3 regions of the Chromobacterium violaceum ATCC 12472 genome follow, and region 3 is predicted to be linked to each of the others. Evidence: predicted binding sites of a transcription regulator. Region 3 holds the regulator's gene; each other region holds the start of a gene.
What was found. Region 3 encodes FNR, which switches genes on or off when oxygen is low (the NO sensors DNR and NnrR bind a similar motif). Its sites were predicted from a motif close to TTGATNNNNATCAA; they were not measured.
Positions count from the first base shown of each region.

Region 1: CV_RS23680 (DUF3149 domain-containing protein) is a predicted target of FNR. The motif match lies at 1,930-1,943, and genes of this name have one in related genera.
Region 2: CV_RS13835 (4-hydroxyproline epimerase) is a predicted target of FNR. The motif match lies at 3,107-3,120, and genes of this name have one in related genera.

Region 1 covers NC_005085.1:4,078,129-4,082,961, reverse strand. The annotation lists gene CV_RS18730 (SDR family oxidoreductase) at 1-769, opposite strand, end outside; gene CV_RS18725 (CDP-6-deoxy-delta-3,4-glucoseen reductase) at 809-1,837, shown strand; gene CV_RS23680 (DUF3149 domain-containing protein) at 2,016-2,147, shown strand; gene arcD (arginine-ornithine antiporter) at 2,621-4,072, shown strand; gene CV_RS18715 (arginine deiminase) at 4,144-4,833, shown strand, end outside.
Region 2 covers NC_005085.1:3,075,822-3,080,654, forward strand. The annotation lists gene CV_RS13825 (aldehyde dehydrogenase (NADP(+))) at 1-911, opposite strand, end outside; gene CV_RS13830 (dihydrodipicolinate synthase family protein) at 1,039-1,986, opposite strand; gene CV_RS13835 (4-hydroxyproline epimerase) at 2,042-2,968, opposite strand; gene CV_RS13840 (AraC family transcriptional regulator) at 3,281-4,084, shown strand; gene CV_RS23595 (DUF6602 domain-containing protein) at 4,229-4,833, opposite strand, start outside.
Region 3 covers NC_005085.1:3,942,315-3,947,147, forward strand. The annotation lists gene CV_RS18030 (inositol monophosphatase family protein) at 1-36, opposite strand, end outside; gene CV_RS18035 (RNA methyltransferase) at 182-943, shown strand; gene CV_RS22350 (DUF1853 family protein) at 933-1,844, shown strand; gene fnr (fumarate/nitrate reduction transcriptional regulator Fnr) at 1,894-2,640, opposite strand; gene hemN (oxygen-independent coproporphyrinogen III oxidase) at 2,747-4,153, shown strand; gene CV_RS18055 (methyl-accepting chemotaxis protein) at 4,323-4,833, shown strand, end outside.

The DNA of each region.
Region 1 (4,833 bases), 140 kb from region 3:
CCAGGAACGACCATTGCGACGGCGCGACGCGAGCCTTGACCTCCGCCCGAGGCAGCCGCGGCGGCATGGACAGGCCAAGCGTTTCCCCAAGCGCCGCGTACCACTGGCCGACCGGCATCGGCCTATCGTCGCAGGCGTTGTAGACGCGGATGCCGCGCCGGCGGCGCAAGGCCGCTACGCATAGCTGGGCCAGATCGTCGGCATGGATGTGGTTGCTCCAGCTGTCCTCGGCGTCGATGATCAGCGGCGCGCCGCTGGCAAAGCGCGACAGCGGCAGCCTCTCGTCGGCGTAGATGCCGGGCGCGCGCAGTATGGTCAGCGCGCAGCGGCGCCGGCAGGCGAAACGGCGCAGCTGGGCTTCGGCGTCGGCGCGGCGCTGCGCGCGTTCGTTGCGCGGACGAATCGCCGCGGCTTCGTCCAGCAGGCCGCCGCCGGCGTCGCCGTACACGCCGCTGGTGCTGATGTAGATCAATTGCTGTGGTATGCTGTCGGCTTTTGCCAGCGCGTACAACAACTTGCGCATTCTCGGGTCTGTCCGGCCATGGGCCGGGGGCGGGGCGGTCAGCAGCGCGGCGTCGGCCAGGCCGGCTAGCCGCTCCAGGCTGCCGGAGTCGTCGAGATCGCCGATCAGGGGCACGGCGCCCAGCGCGCGCCAGCGGGCGGCGGAGGCTTCGGTCCGGCACAGGGCCAATACCCGCCAATGCCGGAGCAGCAGCGGAAGGGCGCGCCGCGCGACATCGCCGGCGCCGATGATGAGCAAAGTACGCATGGTGGCATTTTAGCCAGAATTCGGGATTGAGAAACGATTATGACTTGCCAGGTGAAGGTGCTCCCCAGCGGGCATACATTCGGTGTCGAAGCGCATGAAACCATTCTTGAAGCCGCGCTGCGCCAGGGCGTGGGCCTGCCTTACGGCTGCCGCGACGGCGCCTGCGGCGCTTGCAAGGGCAAGGTGCTGGAAGGGGAAGTGAGCCAGGACGGCTTCCAGGAGAAGGCGCTGTCCGCGGCCGAGCGCGCTCAGGGCATGGCGCTGTTCTGCTGTTCCCGGCCCAAGGGCGATGTGAGCATCGAGGCCCGGGAAGTGACGGGCGTCGGCGACATCCAGATCAAGACGCTGCCGTGCCGGGTGGAAAAGATCGACAAGATCCATGACGTGGCGGTGCTGAAGCTGAAGCTGCCGGTGTCCGAGCGCTTGCAGTTCCGCGCCGGCCAGTACATCGATATCCTGATGAAGGACGGCAAGAAGCGCAGTTTCTCGATCGCCAACGCGCCGCATGACGATGCCTTCCTCGAGCTGCACATCCGCCATCAGCCCGGCGGCTCCTTCTCCGAGTACGTGTTCCACCAGATGAAGGAACGCGAGATCATGCGCTTCAAGGGGCCGATGGGTTCCTTCTTCCTGCGCGAAGAGTCGGACAAGCCCATCGTGCTGATCGCCAGCGGCACCGGCTTCGCGCCGGTCAAGGGCATCATCGAGCATGCCATCCACCACGGCATCACGCGGCCGATGCAGTTCTACTGGGGCGCCCGCACCAAGGCCGACCTCTATATGTCGGAACTGGCCGAAGGCTGGGCGGCCGCGCATCCGAACATCCGTTACATCCCGGTGTTGTCCGAGGCGCTGCCGGAAGACGGCTGGACCGGCCGCACCGGGTTCGTCCACCAGGCGGTGCTGGAAGACTTCGCCGATCTGTCCGGCCACCAAGTGTACGCCTGCGGCGCGCCGGTGATGGTGGAGGCGGCGCACGGCACCTTCATCCGCGAACGCGGCCTGCCCGAGGACGAGTTCTTCTCCGACGCCTTCTTCCTGGCCAAGGACATGGGCGGCGGCAAGTAAATACACAAGCTGCTGATCTGTATATGAAAAAGCCCCCGGCAATCGCCGGGGGCTTTTTGTTTGTCCTGCGTCAAAAGGCCGGGGCGAGCGGTTTGACCTGGGTCAATTCCACTAGTATCAGAGTGGTTATTATGTCGTTGGCAAGTTAACGGAGCCGCATGCCGGTGAGGAGGAAACCATGGAGTTGCTGACCCTGCTGTTGTCCGACGATGTCGGCCGTCTGAGCCTGATGACTATCGTGGTCGCCACCTTGGTGGCGTGCGGGGCTTTGTGGGTGATTTTCCGGAACATCAACAAGCCCGGCAAGTAAGGATTACCCCTGTCGTTTTTGGCATTTCCTCTTGATGTGTGTGTTGGCGGATACGGTGGTGGGCCGTATCCGTTTTTTTTTTGCGCCCGCCGGATTTTGTTCTACGTCAGATCAGCCTGGCTTCGGACTGTCCCTCCGCATTTCCTTTCCTATGCTTAAGAGCCGCCGGCCATGACGTGTCCGGCAACGGCGCCGATGCGCGGCGATACGGTCGCATCGGCGGATCAGGGTAGGGCGGGCGGCTGCGGGCGCGCGGTTTTCATCTTCCGGGACCGGGCGGCCATGACGCCTTAATGCAAGCCTTGGTCGCATTCCATTGAAGTCGCCGGATTGGCCGGCCGACCCGCTTGACGCAAATCAATCTAGCTATCGTCACCGCTGGAAAGCCTTGTTTTCCGGCGTATACCATAATTTCAGATGATAAGAATTTAATAATGTAATGCTCGGTTTACATCCCAGATTGGAGAATGAAAATGTCTACTGAAACTGCAACCCAAGCCGGCGTGGCCGAGGGCGGATCGCCCAGGCTGAAGCTGGGCGCGCTGACGGCGCTGGTCGTCGGCTCCATGATAGGTGGCGGCATCTTCTCGTTGCCGCAGAACATGGCGGCGGGCGCCGGCGCTGGCGCGATCCTGATCGGTTGGGCGATCACCTTCGTCGGCATGCTGGCGCTGGCCTTCGTGTTCCAGATGCTTGCCTCGCGCAAGCCTGAAGTGTCCGGCGGCGTGTACGGTTACGCCAAGGCCGGTTTCGGCGACTACATGGGCTTCAACTCGGCCTGGGGTTACTGGATTTCGGCCTGGATCGGCAACGTTTCCTATTTCGTCGTGATGTTCTCGGCGCTGGGCTTCTGGGTGCCGGCCTTCGGCGACGGCAACACGCCGATCGCCATCGCCTGCGCCTCGGTGCTGCTGTGGGCCCTGCACTTCCTGGTGCTGCGCGGCGTGCACGGCGCGGCCTTCATCAACACCATCACCACCATCGCCAAGCTGGTGCCGCTCGCGCTGTTCATCGCGCTGATCGTGTTCGCCTTCAAGGTGGATACCTTCAGCCTGGACTTCTGGGGCAGCGCCAAGCTCGGCTCCATCGTCGACCAGGTGAAGAGCACCATGCTGGTGACGGTATGGGTGTTCATCGGCATCGAGGGCGCGTCGATGTTCTCCGGCCGCGCCGAGAGCATGAAGGACGTGGGCAAGGCCACCGTGATCGGCTTCCTGCTGACCATCGCGCTGCTGGTCGCCGTGTCGGTGCTGTCGCTGGGCGTGATGACCCAGGCTGAGCTGGCCGCGCTGAAGAACCCGTCTACCGCCTACGTGCTGCAGAAAGCCTTCGGCACCTTCGGCGCCAACCTGATGAACGCGGGCCTGGTGATCTCCGTCGGCGGCGCGCTCTTGGCCTGGACCCTGCTGGCCGCCGAAGCGCCCTACCTCGCCGGCAAGGACGGCGTGATGCCCAAGGTGTTCGGCACCGTCAACGGCAACGACACCCCGGCCGCCTCGCTGTGGCTGACCAACGGCCTGATCCAGCTGTTCCTGCTGATCACGTTGAAGAGCTCGGCTGGCTACCTGGCGCTGCTGTCGCTGGCCACCTCGATGATCCTGATCCCCTACCTGCTGTGCGCCGGCTACTCCTGGCTGGTGGCGCAACGCGGCGAGGGCTATGCCCAAGGCGAGGCCCGCGGCAAGGAGCTGGGCACCGCCATCCTGGCCACCGTTTACGGCGCGTGGCTGATCTACGCCGCCGGACCCAAGTACCTGTTCCTGTCCATGGTGCTGTACGCCCCCGGCCTGCTGTTCTACCTGTGGGCCAAGAAGGAGCAGGGCCAGAAACCGTTCAACCTGATCGAAGCCGTGCTGGCCGCCATCGTGGTGGTGCTGGCGGTGATCGCGGTCTACATGCTGGCCACCGGTCAGATCGGCCTGTAAGCGAAAGATTTTGAAACCAGTGGGGGCGGATGCCCGCCCCCGAAGTCAGACAAGACTCAAGGAGTAGCGTTATGACCAAGTTTGGTGTTCATTCTGAATGCGGCAAGTTGCGCACCGTGATGGTGTGCCGTCCCGGCCTCGCCCACAAGCGCCTGACCCCCGACAATTGCCATGACCTGCTGTTCGACGACGTGATCTGGGTGGAGCGCGCGCAGAAGGACCACGCCTACATGGTCGAACAGATGCGCGCCCGCGGCATCGAGGTGATCGAGGTGCATGACGCGCTGGCCAAGGTGCTGGACGACAAGGCCGCCCGCAACTGGATCCTGGACCGCAAGGTCAAGGCCGACAACGTGGGCATCGGCATGCTGTCCGACCTGCGCAGCTGGCTGAACGAAATGCCGTCGTCGCAGCTGGCCGACCACCTGGTGGGCGGCATCGCCAAGTTCGAGCTGCCGTTCGACCCGAAAGGCCTGTTCGGCGGCTATCTGGACCGTTCCGACTTCGTGCTGCCCCCGATCCCGAACAGCCTGTTCCAGCGCGACCCGTCCTGCTGGATCTACGAGGGCGTGACGCTGAACCCGATGTATTGGCCGGCCCGCCGCCAGGAAACGCTGATCCTGCAATCGATCTACCAGTTCCACCCGTATTTCGCCGGCAAGGTGAACATCTGGTGGGGCGGCTGCGACACCGATCACGGCCCGGCCACGCTGGAAGGCGGCGACGTGATGCCTATCGGCAACGGCGTGGTGCTGATCGGC
Region 2 (4,833 bases), 870 kb from region 3:
GTGCAGAACTGCCCCGCGCCCAGCGTCAGCGAGCCGACAAAGCCCTGCGCCAGCGCCTCGCCGCGCGCCCGCAGCGCCGCCGGCAACAGGAACACCGGATTGGTGGAGCTCATTTCCGCGAACACCGGAATCGGCTCCGGGCGGCTTTGCGCCAGCCGGCACAAGGCCAGCCCGCCGCCGCGCGAGCCGGTGAAGCCCACCGCCTTGACGCGCGGATCGGCCACCAGCGCCTGCCCCGCCTCGCGGCCTTCGCCGAACAGCAGCGCGAACACGCCGGCCGGCAGCCGGCATTTTTCCACCGCCCGCGCGATGGCTCGCCCCGCCAGCTCGCTGGCGCCGGGATGGGCGCTGTGGGCCTTGACGATGACCGGGCAGCCGGCCGCCAGCGCGGAGGCGGTGTCGCCGCCAGCCACCGAAAAGGCCAGGGGGAAATTGCTGGCGCCGAATACCGCCACCGGCCCCAGCGCCACCTGGCGCTGGCGCAGGTCGGCGCGCGGCAGCGGCTGGCGTTGCGGCATGGCCGGGTCCACCCGCGCGTCCAGCCACTCTCCCGCCCGCAGCGTGTGGGCGAACAGCCGCAGCTGGCCGCAGGTGCGGCCGCGCTCGCCCTGCAGACGGGCGCGCGGCAGGCCGGTCTCGGCCATCGCGCGTTCTATCAGCGCATCGCCCAGCGCTTCTATCTCTTCGGCGATGGTTTCGAGCAAGCGCGCCCTGGCCTCCGGCGCGGTTTCGCGGTAGGCGTCAAACGCCTCCCAGGCCAATGCGCAGGCCTGCTCCACCTGTTCGCGGTCCGCGCCGGCATAGCCCGGCTCCAGCGGCTGATCGGTGGATGGGTCCAGCGCCCGTATCATGTTGCGGCGGCCGGCCACAGCCTGCCCGCCGATCAGCATCTTGCCTGTCAGATTCATCATGTTTCCTGCGCGATTGAGGACCACGGACAACGCCCCTGATCCCGCCTGGGCTCAGGCGCTCTGCGAGGTGTTGCCGGCGGCTGCAAGTAGACTGCCGCGCCCCCCGGGGCGCGGCGGGGATGGAATGTCAGGCCACGTTCTGCTCGGCCGACCAGTTGCGGTACCACTCGCGGAACAGCGCGTACTGGGTCTCGGCATAGCGGCGCTGGGCGGGACTCAACGCGTCGCTCTCGTTGAAATGCAGCGCGTACTCCTTGTCGCCGTTCAGCACCATCAGGTGCTTGTAATACAGCACCAGGTCGCAGCCCTCATCAAAGGAAGACAGCACGGCCAGCGCCGATTCCAGCTCCTGCGCGCGGCGGCGGGCGACGGCGTCTCCCCTGGCCGCGGCCCGGCTCAGCGCCACCAGGTGCAGCACCTCGCGCGGCAACGCGTTGCCGATGCCGGTGATGGCGCCGGTGGCGTTGCAATTGACGAAGCCATGCACCACCTGGGTGTCCACGCCCACCATCAGCGTGACCTCGTCGTCCTGGGAGGTGATGTGCTCGGCGGCGTAGCGCAGGTCGGCGGCGCCGCCAAACTCCTTGAAGCCGATCAGGTTGGGATAGGCGCGGCGCAGCTCGAAGAACAGGTCGGCGCGGGTGGCGAAGCCGTAATAGGGGCTGTTGTAGATCACCGCCGGCAGCTTGGGCGCGGCGGCCAGGATGGCGGAGAAATGCGCCTTTTGCGCGGCCGGGGACGCGCCGCGCGACAGCACGCGCGGAATCACCATCAAGCCATGCGCCCCCACGCTGGCGGCGTGGGCGGCGTGGGAAACGGCCTCGCGGCTGTTGACGGCGCCGGTGCCCACGATGGTCGGCACGCCGGCGGCCACCAGCCGCGCCACGCCCTCCTGGCGCTGGGCTTCGCTCAACAGCGGCCAGTCTCCCATGGAGCCGCAGTACACCACCGCGCTCATGCCCAGGGACACCAGCTCCTTGCCCTTGGCCACCAGCGCGTCGAAATCCGGCTGGCGATCGGCGGTGCACGGGGTCATCAGGGCCGGGATGCAGCCGGTGAAAATGTTATCGCTCATTGTTTTGCTCCTTGCGGCATTCATTCAGGTGGTAGAGGTCATGAGAGGCGCGGGCTCAGATGCCCCACGCGAAAGGGTCTTGTTCGTCTATCAGCAGCATGGCGCGGGCCGTGATATGGGCGCGGCCGGTGATGTAGGGGCGGATGAAGTCGCCTTCGCGCTGGTAATGGCCGACGAAGCGGCTGCCGGTGATGCCGGCCTGCACCCATTGCTCGCCTTCGGCCAGCTTGCCGTCGGCCGCCAAGCAGGCCAGCTTGGCGCTGGTGCCGGTGCCGCAAGGGGAACGGTCGTAGGCCTTGCCCGGGCACATGACGAAGTTGCGGCTGTCGGCTTGCTCATCGTCGGCGAACAGCTCGACATGATCGATGCGCGCGCCGTCGGCGCCGGTGATGCCCTGCTCTTCCAGCGCCTGCATCGTGGCGCAACTGAACGCGCTCAGCGCCGCGACATTGTCCAGCCGCACGCTCAGGCCATGCTCGGCGACCAGAAAGAACCAGTTGCCGCCCCAGGCGATGTCGCCGATCACCGTTCCATGGCCGGGCACCTCCACCGCCGCCTGCCGGCGGTAGCGATAGGCCGGCACATTGCGCAGCGTCACCGAGCCGTCTTCATGCAAGACGGCGTCCACCGGCCCCACCGGGGTATCGATCTTGTGCGCGCCGGGCGCGATGCGCCCCAGGCAATGCAGGGAGGCGATCAGGCCTATGGTGCCGTGGCCGCACATGCCGATGTAGCCGGTATTGTTGAAGAAGATCACCCCGCAGGCGGCGTCGGGCGACACCGGCTCGCAATACAGCGCGCCCACCAGCACATCGCTGCCGCGCGGCTCCAGCAGGCAGGCGCGGCGCCACTGGTCGTGCCGCTCGCGCAGCGCGTCGCGCTTGTCCGCCATAGTGGCCCCCGCCAGCGCGGGAAACCCGCTCAACACCAGCCGAGTGGGTTCGCCCCCGGTATGGGAGTCGATGATCTCCACCTGCTTCATTCGCTTGTCCATTCTGAAACCCCATCCAGTCCGGCCGACCGCGCCGTCGTCTCGCAGGCCGTTGATTCCATTGAATCTCCGCGCCGCATCCGTATTCGATTCCACCCCGCTAGCATGGCTGCGTTGCCGCCAGGAATCTTGATGGTTATCATCAGTTGCGATGACGAAATCGGCATAGTTTGCGTTTCAAGGGGGTTTGGCGCGCGCGATGGGCCTGGGCCAGATCGGGCGCGGGAACATTCGGAGTGATGGTGCGGCAATGGACGCCGACGCGCAGGCGCGGCGCTTGGCCTAACAGGAAAGGCGGGAGGGATGACGAACGCGGCCGTGGAAAAAATCGCCCGCTGGCGGGACGAAATCCGCCCGGCGACGATAGCCGAGCTGCTGGCGGGCATCGCCCCGCTATTGCCGGTGCTGGACCTGATCCCCAATGCGGCCATCTTCATCAAGGACGGGCAGGCGCGCTATCTCTGCGCCAACCAGACGCTGGTGCAGCGCTGCGGGCTGAAGGATTTGCGGCCGCTGCTGGGCAAGACCAGCGCCGAGGTGTTCCCGGCCCAGCTGGGGCCGGCGTATACGGCGCAGGATCTCAAGGTGCTGCAAGACGGCCTGGTGCTGGAAAGCCAGCTGGAACTGCACCTGTTCAAGAACCGGGAGCCGGGCTGGTGCCTGACCTACAAGTGGCCGTTGCGCGACCGGCAAGACCAGATCATCGGCCTGATCGGCATTTCGCTGGACCTGCAGGCCGCCAGCAAGACCCACCCGGCCTACAAACGCCTGGTGGCGGTGGACGAATTCATCCGCCGCCACTTCAGCCAGCCGGTCACCATGGCGGAGCTCACCGGCATCGCCGGCATGTCCGCCGCCCAGCTGGAGCGCTACTGCAAGAAGGTGTTCCACCTGTCGCCGCGGCAAATGATACACAAGGCCAGGCTTGAGCACGCCCACCGGCTGCTGCACGCGGACATGGCCATCACGGAAGTGGCGCTGCGCTGCGGCTATGCCGACCACAGCGCCTTCAGCCGGCAGTTCAAGGCCCTGACCGGCCTGACGCCGCGCCAGTACCGCCAGCAGCTGGGCCAAAGCGATATCGGTCTTGCTTCGGGGGGCGAGTAGCCCCTTGTATAGCTGCTATCGACCCAAAGCATCCCGTTATAATTCTCCAAAGCGCCCGCTCCAGAGTGAACAGCAATGAGGGCAATCACACCGCTCGCACTCCAGATTTGTCAGCACGCGATCGAACCGAACACATTTTATTCGTCAGTGCTGAAGGTGTTTCAAATATGCATGCATCGCAATTGGTTCGCTGACCGCTTGTCCCATTAAGTGTCCGAGCACAGAGTAGAAAGTCAGCAATGCCTTTGAGCTAGGTTTTGCGATCAATTTCGTGTTCGGCATAGGAATTGGTTGCAGGCCTTCGGGCGCGAGATTGATGATCAAGCCTTTATCAAGAATGCAGACCAAATCAATGCGCTGGTCTATCGGTTGAGTATTGTTGAGCCGTTCAACATGTCCCAGCACCGTATCTAGGCCGTCAGATTCATACGCAAAAACAAAGAATTGCTGTGGCCAATACATTGATTCCCGACCATATAGGTACTTTGTAGTGGATACGAAATTGGGATGGTATGCGATCTTCTTCAGAGCCTTGATGGCCTTCATGTTTTCGAAGGCATTCTCGATCTCTGCTTTGTTTAGATAGGTCTTAACTTCGATCGCACCATAAACAGACTCGATAGGCAAGACGTCCGCATCTCCTCGAGACAGAAATCGGGATGTCGTAGCGATGTCGTAGAGCAAGACGTCTACCTGTCTGGATCTACCACCCTCGCTATCGATTACTTCGCCGGTTGTAACACCAACAG
Region 3 (4,833 bases):
AGCGGCTTTAACCGCGACATTGAGCATCGGATGCATTGACGGCCTCTACACTTGAACGATGGGCGGGTGTCCGTCGATGACGCGACACCCGCCGGTAACAATCTGGGTTAAGGAACAAAAAAACCCGACGCCTGGGCGCGGGCTTTTGGTATATGCCCGCTATTTTAATGTGAAAACGCCAATGAATAAACCCCAAGTACCTGATTTTCTGCAAAACATCCGCGTGGTGCTGGCCCGCCCCAACCATCCGGGCAATATCGGCTCGGCCGCGCGCGCGATGAAAACCATGGGTTTGAGCCGCCTCTACCTGGTCGAACCCAAGGTGTTTCCCAGCGAAGAGGCCAACGCGCTGGCCTCCGGCGCGGTGGACCTGCTGGAGAACGCCACCGTGGTCGGCTCGCTGCGGGAGGCGTTGTCCGACGTCACCGTCGCCTGCGCGCTGACCAGCCGCCGCCGCGAACTGACCACCCCGCTGTCCACTCCGCGCCAGACCACGCCGGAGCTGATCGCCCGCGCCCGCGACGGCGAACAGGTGGCCCTGGTGTTCGGCAACGAAACCTTCGGCCTGTCGATCGAGGAGGTGGAGCAATGCAACCGTCTGGTGACCATCCCCGGCAACCCCGATTACTTCTCGCTTAACCTGGCGATGGCGGTCCAGGTGATGACCTACGAGCTATTCAGCCACACCGGCGTGGACGTGGAATACCTGCGCGCCGAGGGCGAGGCGGCGACGCAAAGCGAGGTGGACGGCATGTGCGGCCACCTGGAGCAGGCGATGGACGAGATCGGCTACTTCCAGCGCCGCAACAGCGAGCGGCTGATGCGCCGGATGCGCACCATGTTCCACCGCGCCGGCATGCTGCGCGAGGAGATCGACATCCTGCGCGGTTTCTACAAACAGGTGCAGCGCACCGCTTCTGGCCGCTCCGGAGATGCCGACTGAGCCCGGCCTCACCCTGCCCTACGCGCACCCCGCGGTGCGCGACCTCGCCTTCCTGCTGACCTCCCCCTCCCCCTGGCGCTGCGGCGCCGATCTGCCGCCGCAGCGGCTGCTGGGCCTCCGCGGAGAAGCGCTGCTGGCCAGGCTGGACCGCGCGCCGGCCGCGCTGGAAGCCTGGCTGGCCGCCGCCCCGGGCAAACGACTGGGCAAATATGCCGAACGGCTTTTTTCCTTCTGGTTCCGCCATGCGCCGCACATTGATCTGATCGCGGAAAATCTCAAAGTCATAAACAGCGAGCGCCGCACGGTGGGGGAGTTCGACTATCTGCTGCGCGTGGATGGCGAGCCCTGGCACCTGGAAACGGCATGCAAGCTTTACCTTTCCCTGGGCGAGACCGCCGACGATCTGCTCGGTCCCGGCCTCAACGATGCCTGGCGCTTGAAAGCGACCAAAATAACCACACAGCTGCAACTGTCCCGCCATCCCGACGCGCTTCCCCTGCTGCCAGACGGCTTTCATGACTGCCGGACAGGCGCCCGGATCTGCGGCTGGTTCTTCTATCCGCCAGGCCGTTGTCCGCCGGCGCCGCTCGATTGCGGCCAGCTGCGCGGCTGGCTCGCCCCGCTCGACACCGACTGGCCCCGGCTGTATGAAAATTCCCGCTGGGCCTGGCTGCCCAGGCTGTCCTGGCTCGCGCCCGCGCTGCGGACGGCAGCCGACACGGAGGACGAAGCCTCGCTGCGCGCGCGGCTGCGGGGAGTCGACGCGCCGCAGATGCTGGCCGAACTGCAGCCGGCCGGACACGGCCGCTGGCGGGAAGCGGCGCGCGGCTTCGTCTCGCCGCCCGGCTGGCCGGACGCCGAGCGCCTGGCCGCGCTGCGGCTCAAGATCGCGCAGGCATGAAAAAAGGCAGGCTGCGCGCCTGCCTTTGTCGCAAAGACCTTCCGCCGGCTCAGTGGCCGTCGGCGTGCATGCAGCCCGAGATCAGGTTCTTCAGCTCGGCCAGCTGCACCAGCTGGATGTGCTTGTGATCAACGGTGATCCAGCCTTGCTGCTGGAACTTGGACAGCGTGCGGCTGACCGTTTCCAGTTTCAGGCCCAGGAAGCTGCCGATCTCCTCGCGGCTCATGCGCAGGATGAAGTCGTTGGCGGCGAAGCCGCGGGTGGACAAGCGCTGCGACAGGTTCAGCAGGAAGGCGGCGATGCGCTCCTCCGCCTTCATATTGCCCAGCAGCAGCATCACGTTCTGGTCGCGCACGATCTCGCGGCTCATCAGCCGGTAGAAATGGTGCTGCAGGCTGGGGATGTCGCGGCACAGCGACTCCATGCGGGTGAACGGCAGCTCGCATACCTCGCTGTCCTCCAGCGCCACCGCGTCGCAGCTGTGGTTGCTGGACGAAATGCCGTCCAGGCCCATCAGCTCGCCCGACATCAGGAAGCCTGTCACCTGCTCGCGGCCGTCCTGGCTGGCGACACAGGTTTTGAAGAAGCCGGTGCGGATCGCGTACAGCGACTTGAAGGACTCGCCGCTACGGAACAGGTATTCGCCGCGCTTCAGGCGGCGGCTCTGGCGGATGACCGCGTCCAGCTGGCCCATTTCCTCGCGGTTCAGGCCGACGGGCAGGCACAGCTCGCGCAGACTGCAGCTGGAGCAGGAGATTTTCAGCGTATGCAGGGAGGTGTGGTTTTGTTCAGACATGCTGTGTTTGCTACAAGCCGGCGAAGCTTGACCCTTATCAAGGCGGAATTCACAAGTTTTTCGCAAATTTACCAGTCCTCCAGAAGTTTTACCATCCGAATACGACATGAAAACTACCCACCCCTTCTCTCCCGCCCATTTCGTCTTCGATCGCGAGTTGATCGAAAGGCTGGATGGCGCGGGGCCTAGATACACATCCTACCCGACGGCAGATCGTTTTACGTCAAATTTCTCGACGCAAGACTATCTGGACAAATTGCGCCAGCGTCAGATCGGCGCCAACCGCAAGCCTCTATCATTATACGCTCATATACCATTTTGCAACACCATCTGCTATTACTGCGCCTGCAACAAGATCATCACCAAGGACAGCAGCAAGGCCGACCTGTATTTGGATTATCTGGAGAAGGAAATCAGTCTGGTGTCCGCGGAGCTGGGTTTCCGGGAAAAAGTGATACAGCTGCACTTCGGCGGCGGCACCCCCACCTTTCTGTCCGATGCCCAGCTTGAGCGGCTGATGGGCATCCTGGGAACCCATTTCGAATTCATGAGCGACGGAGAATATTCCATAGAGATAGATCCGCGCAAGGTAAAACGCGAAACCATGCTGAAACTGGCAGATTATGGTTTCAATCGCGTCAGTGTGGGCATACAGGATTTCGATCCGGCGGTGCAGCAGGCGGTGAACCGGGTGCAGACCGTGGAGGAGACCCGCGCGGTGATCGACGCCGCCCGCGAAGGCGGCTTCAAGTCGGTCAGCCTGGACCTGATCTACGGTCTGCCGCTGCAAAGCCGCGAGACCATGCGCGACACGCTGCAGAAGGCGCTGGCGCTGGATCCCGACCGGCTGTCGCTGTACAACTACGCCCATCTGCCCAGCGTGTTCAAGCCGCAGCGCCGCATCAACGAGGCCGAGCTGCCCAGCGCCGCGCTCAAGCTGGACATCCTGCAGGACGCGGTGAAGACGCTGACCGACGCCGGCTACGTGTTCATCGGCATGGACCATTTCGCCAAGCCCGACGACGAACTGGCCGTCGCGCTGCGCCAGGGCCGGCTGCAACGCAACTTCCAGGGCTATTCCACGCATGCCGACTGCGACATGCTGGCCTTCGGCGTCTCGTCCATCGGCAAGGTGGGATCCTGTTACAGCCAGAACGACAAAACGCTGGAGGGCTACTACGCGGCGCTGGACCAGGGCCGGCTGCCGGTGGTGCGCGGCTTGACGCTGGACAGCGACGACGTGCTGCGCCGGACCATCATCCAGAGCCTGATGTGCCGCTTCGCGCTGTCGGTGGAGGCCATCGAGGAGGTCCACGGCATCAACTTCGCCCAGTATTTTGCGGCGGAAATGCCACAGATACGCGAATTCCAGCAGCAGGGACTGTTGTCCTTCGACGGCGACTTCCTGATGGTGGAGCCCAAGGGCCGCTTCCTGATCCGCAACATCGCGATGATCTTCGACCGCCACCTGCGCGAGCGCGAGACCCAAGCCCGCTACTCCAGAACTATCTGAGCCTCTTCCCGGCGGGGTTTCTCCGGCCCCGCCGTTCCCGGCGGAACTGTTCCTAAGGCGGGTAGCGCTTATTTTTCCCTGCGTGGTAAGCAAAATCACTTATACAAAGGGTATGCAAGCGTGCCGGGCAGAACCAGGCGCGGCAGCCCGCTTTTGCAAGGAGCCGCCCATGTCCACGCCCATCGTCAGGCTGATGCAGCGCCTGAGCTATCCGCAGCGCTTCGCCGTGATCGGCGTGCTGTTCGCCGCGGCGCTGCTGTACCTGGTCTACGGTCTGTACCGCAGCAACCAGGACAATATCGAATCCACCGCCAAGGAAAAAGTGGGCGTCGCCTACATGCGGCCGCTGACCGCGATGCTGGCCCAGGCGCAGCAAGGCCAGGAAGTGGCGGTGCGCGCCGCGCTGGGCAACGCCCAGGCCCGGAACGAGCTGCCCTCGGCCATGCAGCAGCTGCAAGGCAAGTGGCAGGCGCTGCAGGACGCCAACGGCCGGCTAGGCGCCGAGCTGGCCAGCGACGCCGCCTGGAAGGACGCCTCTGCCGCCTGGGACAAGCTGAAGGCCACGCAATCCGCCCAGCCTACGCAATGGATCGCTGCCTACGGCAATCTCAGCGACAAGCTGAATAATCTGATCGGCGTCATCAGCGACAATTCCAACCTGACGCTGGATCCGGACATCG